2 linked regions of the Duganella zoogloeoides genome follow. The protein of the gene in region 1 interacts with the protein of each later gene in a pairwise test. Links are inferred from orthologs where the notes say so. Each region holds a gene or a part of one and is shown in the gene's direction. Other genes may lie near its edges.

Region 1 (5,713 bases):
GCCGACCTTCCATTTGGGCCAGGAAGTGGTCAAGGTTCAACGCCGCGACGACGGCCGTTTCGACGTCGCCACCACCGCCGGCACCGAGTTCATCACCAAGACTATCTTCATTGCTGCCGGCGTCGGTTCGTTCCAGGCCCGCACCCTGAAAGTGGACGGCATCGACGTCTTCGAAGGTTCGCAACTGCACTACAAGGTCAAGGATCCGGCCCAGTTCGAAGGCAAGAACCTGGTCATCTGCGGCGGCGGCGACTCGGCCCTGGACTGGGCCCTGAACTTCGTCGGCAAGGCCGAATCGGTCGTGCTGCTGCACCGCCGTGAAGACTTCCGCGCCGCGCCAGCCTCGGTCGCCAAGATGAAAGCGCTGTGCGACGACTACGAAATGCAGCTGATCGTGGGCCAGGCCACCGGTTTCGAGACCAAGGACGACAAGCTGACCGAACTGAAGGTCACCGGCCAGGACGGCGTCACCCGCCGCGTGCCGCTGGACATGCTGCTGGTGTTCTACGGCCTGTCGCCGAAGCTGGGCCCGATCGCCGAATGGGGCCTGGACATCGAGCGCCGCCAGCTCAAGGTGCAAGACACCGAGAAGTTCGAAACCAATGTGCCGGGCATCTTTGCCGTGGGCGACATCAACACCTATCCGGGCAAGAAAAAGCTGATCCTGTCGGGCTTCCACGAAGCCGCGCTGGCCGCCTTCGGCGCCGCACCGTACATCTTCCCGGACAAGAAAATCCACATGCAATACACCACCACCTCGCCGAAGCTGCACAAGGTGTTGGGCGTGGAGACGCCAGTTTTTGATTAAGCTTGATCAAGTGCTACTAGCGCATCGCCAGTAACACAACACTCAGGTAGATGTCCTACAGAAAAGCAGCGGAAACGCTGCTTTTTTTATGGCCGCAGCAGTATTATTCTTGAGACGGGATTTGTTGCGCAATATCAGTAATTTTTCCCCGAGGCACCAAAAATGCATCGATCACCAGCCCTCCATGCGGCCTGCGCCGCTGAATTGGCGTATCATGCATGAATTGGTGCAACGCACCATAAAAACACCGGGACAACTACCATGCTCTACCAACTGCACGAAATGCAACGATCGATGCTCACGCCACTGATGCAGTGGGCCGATGCCTCCGCCAAAATCTTCAGCAATCCGGTCTCGCCGCTGGCGCACACGCCGTTCGCGCAGCGCATCGCCGCCGGCTACGAACTGATGTACCGGTTGGGCAAGGACTACGAAAAGCCGGCGTTCGGCATCGATACGTCGCCGGTCAAGGGGCTCGACGCGCCGGTGGGCATCATCGAGCAGGTGACAGTCAACAAACCGTTCTGCCGCCTGATCCATTTCCGCAAGGACCTCGACGACCAGCAAATCAAGGACCTGGCGCAGCCCACCGTGCTGCTGGTCGCGCCGTTGTCGGGCCACCACTCCACGCTGCTGCGCGACACCGTGCGCGGCCTGCTGGTCGAGCACGACGTCTTCATCACCGACTGGACCGACGCCCGCATGGTGCCGCTGGCCGATGGCGCCTTCCACCTCGACGACTACATTTATTATGTGCAGGACTTCATCCGCCACCTGGGCCCGGACGTGCACGTGATTTCCGTGTGCCAGCCCACCGTGCCGGTATTGGCTGCCATTGCGCTGATGGCCACCGCCAACGATCCCAAACTGCCGAAAACCATGACCATGATGGGCGGCCCGATCGACCCGCGCCGCTCGCCCACGGCCGTCAACAACCTGGCGACCGAGAAGAAATTCTCGTGGTTTGAAAACACCGTGATTTACCCGGTGCCACCGAACTACCCCGGTTTCGGCCGCAAGGTGTACCCGGGCTTCCTGCAGCACGCCGGCTTCATCGCCATGAACCCGGGCCGCCACGCCGAAAGTCACCGCGATTTCTACAACCACCTGGTCAAGGGTGACGAAGAAACCGCCGAATCGCACCGCAAGTTCTACGACGAGTACAACGCCGTGCTGGACATGCCCGCCGAGTACTACCTCGACACCATCAAGACCGTGTTCCAGGACTTCGCCCTGCCGCGCGGCACCTGGGAAGTGGGCGGCCAGCTGGTGCGGCCGCAAGACATCACCTCGGTGGCGCTGTTCACGGTCGAAGGCGAGCTCGACGACATTTCCGGCGCCGGCCAGACCCAGGCCGCGCATGACCTGTGCAGCAATATTCCGGACGACATGAAACAGGATTTCGTCGCGCCGGGCGCCGGCCACTACGGCATTTTCTCGGGCCGCCGCTGGCGCGAGATGGTGTGCCCGAAAATCACCGACTTCATTAAACAGCACGCTTAAGTCTGCAAAATACCCGGCCGCTACAACGGCGCCCGGGTATTTTTTCCGTCAAATACATCATGCTGTGATATATTTTGGCATGACCACCAAAACTCTCGACAAATCGGACTTTGCCGCGCTGTCCGAATTCCGCTACCAAATGCGCCGCTTCGAACGCTTTTCCGAAGACGTGGTGCAAGCGCAAGGCATCACTCCGCTGCAATACCTGCTGCTGCTGCACATCAAGGGCTATCCGGGCCGCGACTGGGCCACGGTGGGCGAGCTGGCAGAACGTCTGCAAGCGAAGCACCACGGCGTGGTGGCGCTGGCCACGCGCTGCGAAGCGATGGGCCTGGTCGTGCGCCGCGTGAGCGAGACCGACCGCCGCCGCGTGGAAATCCACCTGCTGCCGCACGGTGAAACCATCCTGGCCCAGCTGGCCGAACAGCATCGCCTCGAACTGCTGTCGCTCGACGGCGTGTTCACCATTCCCCGCATCGGCGCTGCGTAACCGGGGAGACAGTACGCCGCGTGCGGTTTTTCGGTGCGCAGCGCGCAGATGTCGGATAATGGCGTTTTACCGATTTTGAAACCGCCGTGTCCGACCTCCGCACCCTCGCCGACCGCATCGAAGACGTCCTGCCGCAAACGCAATGCACCAAGTGCGGCTTCGATGGCTGCCGTCCATACGCGCAGGCGATCGCCGACGGCGCAGCCGAGATCAACCAGTGCCCGCCCGGCGGCGCCGAGGGCATTGCCAGGCTGTCGGCAGTGACCGGCCGCAAGGTCATTCCGCTCAACCCCATCAACGGCCTCGAGCGGCCACGCGCAGTCGCCTATATCGACGCGTCGCTGTGCATCGGCTGCACCCTGTGCATCCAGGCCTGCCCGGTGGATGCCATCGTCGGCGCTGCCAAGCTGATGCACACCATCGTGCCCGACCTGTGTACCGGCTGCGACCTGTGCGTGAACCCGTGCCCGGTCGATTGCATCGTCATGTACCCGGTCACCGAGACCACCGGCTGGGCCGCCTGGAGTCAGCCCGACGCCGATGCCGCCCGTGAGCGCCACGACTTCCGCACCGTGCGCCTCCAGCGCGAAAAGCAGGAAAACGACGAACGCCTGGCCGCCAAGGCCCACAGCAAGATGGAGGTCGTCAACGCCATCGATCCGGCCGACGCCGCGTCCGCCGAGGCGCTCGCGCGCAAAAAAGCCATCATCGCCGCCGCCATGGAACGCGCCCGCGCCAAGAAGGAAGCTGCGGCAGCCGAAGCTGCGGCAACCAGCCAGAACGGAACCAAGCCTGAATGAATCCAGCCAAACGCCACGAAATGTTCGTGCGCTTCCGCGCCGCCAATCCCCATCCCAAGACCGAACTTGAATACACCACGCCGTTTGAACTGCTGATCGCGGTACTGCTGTCGGCGCAGGCCACCGACGTCGGCGTGAACAAGGCCACCCGCAAGCTCTACCCGGTAGCCAACACGCCGCAGGCGATACTCGACCTGGGCGAGGACGAACTCAAGACCTATATCCAGACCATCGGCCTGTATAAAACCAAGGGCAAGAATGTGATCGCCACGTGCAGGATGCTGGTGGACCTGCACGGCGGCGAAGTGCCGCGCGACCGCGAGTCGCTCGAAGCCCTGCCCGGCGTGGGCCGCAAGACCGCCAACGTGGTCATGAATACGGCCTTTGGCGAACCGACCATGGCGGTCGATACCCATATCTTCCGCGTGTCGAACCGCACCGGGCTGGCGCCCGGTAAAAACGTCGAGATCGTCGAGCAGAAGCTGCTCAAGTTCATCCCGAAAGAGTTTTTGCAGGACGCCCACCACTGGCTGATCCTGCACGGGCGCTATACCTGCAGAGCGCGTAAGCCCGAGTGCTGGAACTGCATGCAGATCGATTTGTGCGACTACCGCGCCAAGACACCCGCGCCAGACGGTATTTAAGGCCGGCAGCGCCGGCTTACACCAGCACCAGGTTATCGCGGTGCACCAGCTCCTTGCCCTCGAGGTAGCCGAGGATCGCCTCGATCTCGCTCGACGGTTTGCGCATGATGCGCCGGGTCTCGGCACTCGTATAGTTCGACAACCCGCGCGCCACCGGCACACCAAGCTGGTCCACGCACGTGATCACGGCGCCACGGCCAAACTCCCCTTTCACCTCGATCACGCCGATCGGCAACAGCGACTTGCCCTCGGCCGTCAGTTTTTGTACCGCGCCGGCGTCAAGCACGACCTGGCCTGCGGTGTGCAGGTGGTCGGCCATCCATTGCTTGCGCGCGGTGAGATGGCCGGTTTGCGCGGCCAGCTCGGTGCCGATCGCTTCGCCGGCGGCCAGGCGTTCCAGGACGTTTTCTTCGCGGCCGTAGGCGATCACCGTGTGAGCGCCCGACTTGGCGGCGCGCTTGGCAGCCAGGATCTTGGTCAGCATGCCGCCGCGCCCCAGGCTGCTGCCGGCGCCGCCGGCCATCGCTTCGAGCGTGAGATCGCCGGCGCGGCCATGCTCGATCAATACGGCAGCGGGGTCCTTGCGCGGATCGGCGCTATATAAACCTTTCTGGTCGGTGAGGATGATCAGCGCGTCGGCCTCGATCAGGTTGGCGACCAGCGCACCGAGGGTGTCGTTGTCGCCGAACTTGATTTCGTCGGTGACCACCGTGTCGTTCTCATTGATGATCGGCACGATGCCGAGGCGCAGCAAGGTGGTCAGCGTGGAGCGGGCGTTCAGGTAGCGTTCGCGGTCGGCCAGGTCGGCGTGGGTCAGCAGCACCTGCGCCGTGCCCAGCGCGTGGGCGCGGAAGCTGGTTTCGTAGATTTGCGCCAGGCCCATCTGGCCAACTGCGGCGCAAGCCTGCAATTCGTGGATGTCGTGCGGGCGGCGCTCGAAGCCAAGGCGCAGCATGCCTTCGGCAATCGCGCCGGACGAGACCAGCACGACCTGCTTGCCGAGCGCGCGCAAGGCGGCGATTTGCGCAGCCCAGCGGGCGATGGCGGCGTGGTCGAGGCCACGGCCGTCGTTGGTGACCAGCGACGAGCCGACCTTGATGATGATGCGTTGAGCTTTTTGTATGACGGAATTCATGGGTGCGACACTACTCCAGACAAGCGAAGAAAACGACGGTGCTGTGATGGTGCTTGATGTGCTCAGGTGGGGCGGATGGCCCTGCTTGCCGCAGAAGGTCGCCGGCCTTGTGGTGACAAAGGCGGCGCCGAAATGGAAATGGCATCATCAGCTGATTGCGATTATGCCGGTGAAAAACAAAAAGGCATAAGCAGCTGATGCTGATTATGCCTTTGATACCAAATTCCGTCGAGGACTGGTGCAGTCCCGCCGATAAATCAGTCGAGAATCTTGAAGCGCGGATCGTCAGGATCGATCGACGAAATGCCGCGTGCCTCTTCGGTCATCTGGGTT
Region 2 (4,756 bases), 3.8 Mb from region 1 along the record:
GGCGGGATCGTCGCCGACCAGGATCACGGCCAGGCCGGGTTGTTTGCCTTTGGCGGTGAGCACGGCAGCACGTGCAGCAATTTCAGCACGCAGTTTTTGGGAGAGGGCGATTCCGTCGATCAGTTGAGCAGACATGTTTTAACCAGGTTAGGAGGATTGGAAGAGGGAAGCGAGATTATAAGCGCTAACGCGACCGGTCCCGCGATTTCCGGCCTGTTGGAATGCTGCACCGCACAAGATTTTCATAGGGAAATCCCACGATATGAAATGACTTATCATAGTTTGAAAAAGCAAAAAATCACTGTTAGAATCCCCACACGTCGTAGAAGTATTGGTAAATAATCAGCGTTCCACAGGCCCGGCAGATGCACCACACGGGCCTTTAACTCAGGAGACTTAACACATGTCAGATCAACTCGACCAGGTACCGGCAAGCACCGACCCTGATTCGCAAGAAACCAAAGAATGGTTGGATTCCCTGGCCTCGGTACTCGAACAAGAGGGCCCTGATCGTGCGCATTACCTGCTGGAACGCCTGATCGACCTGGCACGCCAGAGCGGCTCGGATATCCCGTTCTCCGCCAATACCGCCTACGTCAACACCATCCCGGTTGAGCAGGAACAGCACTGCCCGGGCAATCTCGAATACGAAGAAAAACTGCGCTCGTGGATGCGCTGGAACGCCATGGCGATGGTCGTCAAGGCCAACCGCGTCGATGGCGATCTCGGTGGCCACCTGTCCTCGTTTGCCTCGCTGGCCAACATGCTGGGCATCGGCTTCAACCACTTCTGGAAAGCGCCAAGCGAAAATCATGGCGGCGACCTGCTGTACATCCAGGGGCACTCCTCGCCGGGCGTGTATGCGCGCGCGTTCCTCGAAGGCCGCCTGACCGAAGACCAGCTGACCCACTTCCGCCGCGAAGTGGACGGTGGCGGCCTGTCGTCGTACCCGCACCCGAAACTGATGCCGAACTTCTGGCAGTTCCCTACCGTCTCGATGGGTCTGGGCCCGCTGATGGCGATCTACCAGGCGCGCTTCCTGAAGTACCTGCACGCGCGCTCGATCGCCGACACCACCGACCGCAAGGTCTGGGCCTTCTGCGGCGACGGCGAGATGGACGAACCGGAATCGCTGGGCGCGATCGGCATGGCCTCGCGCGAAAAGCTCGACAACCTGGTCATCGTCGTCAACTGCAACCTGCAACGTCTGGACGGTCCGGTGCGCGGCAACGGCAAGATCATCCAGGAACTGGAAGGCGAGTTCCGTGGCGCCGGCTGGAACGTGGTCAAAGTCGTGTGGGGCCCGGGCTGGGACGCACTGCTGGCCAAGGACAAGGAAGGCATCCTGCGCAAGGTGATGATGGACACCGTGGACGGTGAATACCAGAACTACAAGGCCAAGGACGGCGCGTACGTGCGCAAGCACTTCTTCGGCAAGCATCCAAAGCTGCTCGAGATGGTTGCCAACATGACCGACGATGACATCTGGCGCCTGACCCGTGGCGGCCACGATCCGCACAAGATCTACGCCGCCTTCAAGGTCGCGCAGGAACACAAGGGCCAACCGACCGTGCTGCTGGTGAAAACCATCAAGGGCTTCGGCATGGGCAAGCACGGCGAAGCACGCAACACCGCGCACAACACCAAGAAACTGACCGACGAAGCCGTGCGCGAAATGCGCGACCGCTACTCGATCCCGATTCCGGACGATCAACTGGCCGACATCCCGTTCTACAAGCCAGCCGACGACGCACCGGAAATGAAGTACCTGCACGAGCGCCGCGCGGCCCTCGGCGGCTACCTGCCGGCGCGCCGCATGCAAGCGGACGAAAAGCTGACGGTGCCACCGCTCTCCGCATTCCAGAACGTGCTGGACGCCACGGCCGAAGGCCGCGAAGTATCGTCCACCCAGGCTTACGTGCGTATCCTGACCACGCTGCTGAAAGACCAGAGCGTGGGCGCCCGCATCGTGCCGGTGCTGGTCGATGAATCGCGCACGTTCGGTATGGAAGGCCTGTTCCGCCAGGTTGGTATCTTCAACCAGCAGGGCCAGTTGTACGAGCCGGTCGATAAAGACCAGGTCATGTACTACCGCGAAGACAAGGCCGGCCAGATCCTGCAAGAGGGTATCAACGAAGCCGGTGGTATGAGCTCGTGGATCGCTGCGGCGACCTCGTACTCGACCAACAACCGCGTGATGATCCCGTTCTACACGTACTACTCGATGTTCGGCATGCAGCGTATCGGCGACCTGGTATGGGCCGCCGCCGACATGCGCGCCCGTGGCTTCCTGATGGGCGGCACCGCCGGCCGCACCACGCTGAACGGCGAAGGCCTGCAGCACGAAGATGGCCACAGCCACCTGTTTGCCGCTGCGGTCCCGAACTGCATGCCGTACGACCCGACCTTCGGTCACGAGCTGGCAGTCATCATCCAGGACGGTATGCGCCGCATGGTGGAAGAACAGGAAGACGTGTTCTACTACATCACCATCATGAACGAGAACTACCCGCACCCTGGCATCAAGCCAGGCCAGGAAGAGGGCATCCTGAAAGGCCTGTACCTGCTGCAAAAAGGCGACGAGTCGCTGCAACAGCGCGTGCAGTTGCTGGGTTCCGGCACCATCCTGCGCGAATCGATCGCGGCGCAAGACCTGCTGAAAAACGACTGGAACATCGCGGCCGACGTCTGGTCCGCACCGTCGCTGACGCTGGTGGCGCGTGACGGCCAGGACGCCGAACGCTGGAACCTGGTCAACCCGGCCAAGGAACAGCGCGTACCGTACGTGACGCAACTGATGAACGCCACCACCGGCCCGATCGTTGCCACCACCGACTACATGCGTGCGTTTGCGGAACAGATCCGTGCCTTCATTCCGAAGGACCGTACCTACCGCGTACTGGGCACCGACGGCTTCGGCCGTTCGGACAGCCGCGTCAAGCTGCGCGAATTCTTTGAAGTGAACCGTTACTACATCACGGTCGCCGCACTGAAATCGCTGGCCGAAGAAGGCAAGCTGGACGTGTCCGTGGTTGAACAGGCCGTGGCCAAATACAACCTCGATCCGAACAAACCTAACCCAGTGACTCAATAACAGTCGGTTGGTACGTCATCCCCGCGAACGCGGGGATCCATAGACCGGTGGCTTCGGCGCCTCAGTATGGATCCCCGCGTACGCGAGGGATGACGGCTCGCACAAACAGAATACGGAGCAAACGCTATGAGCATTGTGGAAGTTAAAGTCCCGGATATCGGCGACTTCAAGGAAGTGGAAGTCATCGAGCTGATGGTCAAGGTTGGCGACACCATCAAGGTGGACCAGTCGCTGGTCACCGTTGAATCGGACAAGGCCAGCATGGAGATTCCATCGTCGGCCGCCGGCGTGATCAAGGAAATCAAGGTCAAGGTCGGCGACAAGATCGCCGAAGGCGGCCTGCTGTTGCTGCTGGAAGGCGAAGCTGCTGCTGCGCCTGCGCCAGCCGCTGCTGCCGCTCCTGCACCTGCCGCCGCTGCGCCAACACCTGCTGCTGCACCAGCTCCTGCACCGGCTGCCGCCGCTGCCGGCCCGGTGGACATCGCGGTACCGGACATCGGCGACTTCAAGGAAGTGGAAGTCATCGAAGTGATGGTCAAGGTGGGCGACACCATCAAGGTGGACCAGTCGCTGCTGACCGTGGAATCGGACAAGGCCAGCATGGAAATCCCATCGTCGCACGCCGGCGTGGTCAAGGAAGTTAAAGTAAAAGTCGGCGACAAGGTTGCCATGGGTACCATCGTGTTCGTGGTTGAATCGACCGGTGGTGCTCCTGCTGCCGCTGCTCCTGCTGCTGCACCAGCACCAAGCGCCGCGCCAGCTGCTGCACCAGCGCCTGCACCTGCACCTGCTGCAGCAGCTCCAGCAGCCGCTGCACCGGCTGCCTCGCAAGGCTCGGTTCAAACCGGCAAATTGGCCCACGCATCGCCATCGATCCGCAAGTTCGCACGTGAACTGGGCGTGGACCTGGGCAAGGTGCCAGGTTCGGGTCCGAAAGGCCGCATCACCCAGATCGACGTGCAGAACTACGTCAAGGGCGTCATGGCTGGTACGACCGCAGCGCCAGTCGGCGCGGCATCGTCCAACGCTGGCGGCGGCAACTTCAACGTGCTGCCATGGCCGTCGCTGGACTTTTCCAAATTCGGTCCGACCGAACTGCTGCCGCTGTCGCGCATCAAGAAGATCAGTGGCCCGAACCTGCACCGCAACTGGGTGCAGATCCCGCACGTCACGCAGTTCGACGAAGCGGACGTCACCGACCTGGAAGCATTCCGCGTCGATACCAACAACGCCAACGCCAAGAACAAGGATGCCGCCAAGCTCACCATGCTGGCATTCGTGATCAAGGCCTCGGTTGCTGCACTGAAGAAGTTCCCGTCGTTTAACTCGTCGCTCGATGCGAAGGGTGAAAACCTGATTCTCAAGCAGTACTACAACATCGGCTTCGCGGCAGACACGCCGAACGGCCTGGTGGTCCCGGTCATCAAAAACGCCGACCAGAAATCGGTCTCGCAGATCGCCCGCGAAATGACGGAACTCTCCTTGCAAGCGCGTGACGGCAAACTCAAACCGGCCGACATGCAGGGCGCGACCTTCACCATCTCGTCGCTGGGCGGCATCGGCGGCACGCACTTCACGCCGATCGTCAACGCGCCGGAAGTGGCGATCCTGGGCTTGTCCAAGGCATCGATCAAGCCGGTATGGGACGGCAAGGCCTTCCAG

Evidence for each region. Proteins that work in one complex are often made in the same cells at the same time.
Region 2: the proteins of nth (region 1) and aceE interact in binary tests that used the Escherichia coli proteins (3 or more experiments, as listed by UniProt). The link is inferred for Duganella zoogloeoides from one-to-one orthologs.

The regions. Positions count from the first base shown.
Region 1 is NZ_CP140152.1:4,797,608-4,803,320, forward strand. What follows is about bases 2,438-5,421. They hold nth (endonuclease III), read left to right. Parts: upstream 2,438-3,597; coding sequence 3,598-4,245; downstream 4,246-5,421. Other genes in these bases: SR858_RS21135 (MarR family winged helix-turn-helix transcriptional regulator), read left to right, coding at 2,438-2,801; rsxB (electron transport complex subunit RsxB), read left to right, coding at 2,888-3,601; proB (glutamate 5-kinase), read right to left, coding at 4,262-5,380; SR858_RS21155 (hypothetical protein), read left to right, coding at 5,367-5,421. In the rest of the region: SR858_RS21125 (NAD(P)/FAD-dependent oxidoreductase), read left to right, coding at 1-808; SR858_RS21130 (polyhydroxyalkanoate depolymerase), read left to right, coding at 1,070-2,311; more of SR858_RS21135, read left to right, coding at 2,391-2,437; more of SR858_RS21155, read left to right, coding at 5,422-5,570; GTPase ObgE, read right to left, coding at 5,638-5,713. UniProt on the Escherichia coli protein: DNA repair enzyme that has both DNA N-glycosylase activity and AP-lyase activity. The DNA N-glycosylase activity releases various damaged pyrimidines from DNA by cleaving the N-glycosidic bond, leaving an AP (apurinic/apyrimidinic) site.
Region 2 is NZ_CP140152.1:998,814-1,003,569, forward strand. Bases 71-3,294 are described here. They hold aceE (pyruvate dehydrogenase (acetyl-transferring), homodimeric type), read left to right. Parts: upstream 71-403; coding sequence 404-3,094; downstream 3,095-3,294. Other genes in these bases: folD (bifunctional methylenetetrahydrofolate dehydrogenase/methenyltetrahydrofolate cyclohydrolase FolD), read right to left, coding at 71-135; aceF (dihydrolipoyllysine-residue acetyltransferase), read left to right, coding at 3,221-3,294. Also shown: more of folD, read right to left, coding at 1-70; more of aceF, read left to right, coding at 3,295-4,756. UniProt on the Escherichia coli protein: Component of the pyruvate dehydrogenase (PDH) complex, that catalyzes the overall conversion of pyruvate to acetyl-CoA and CO(2).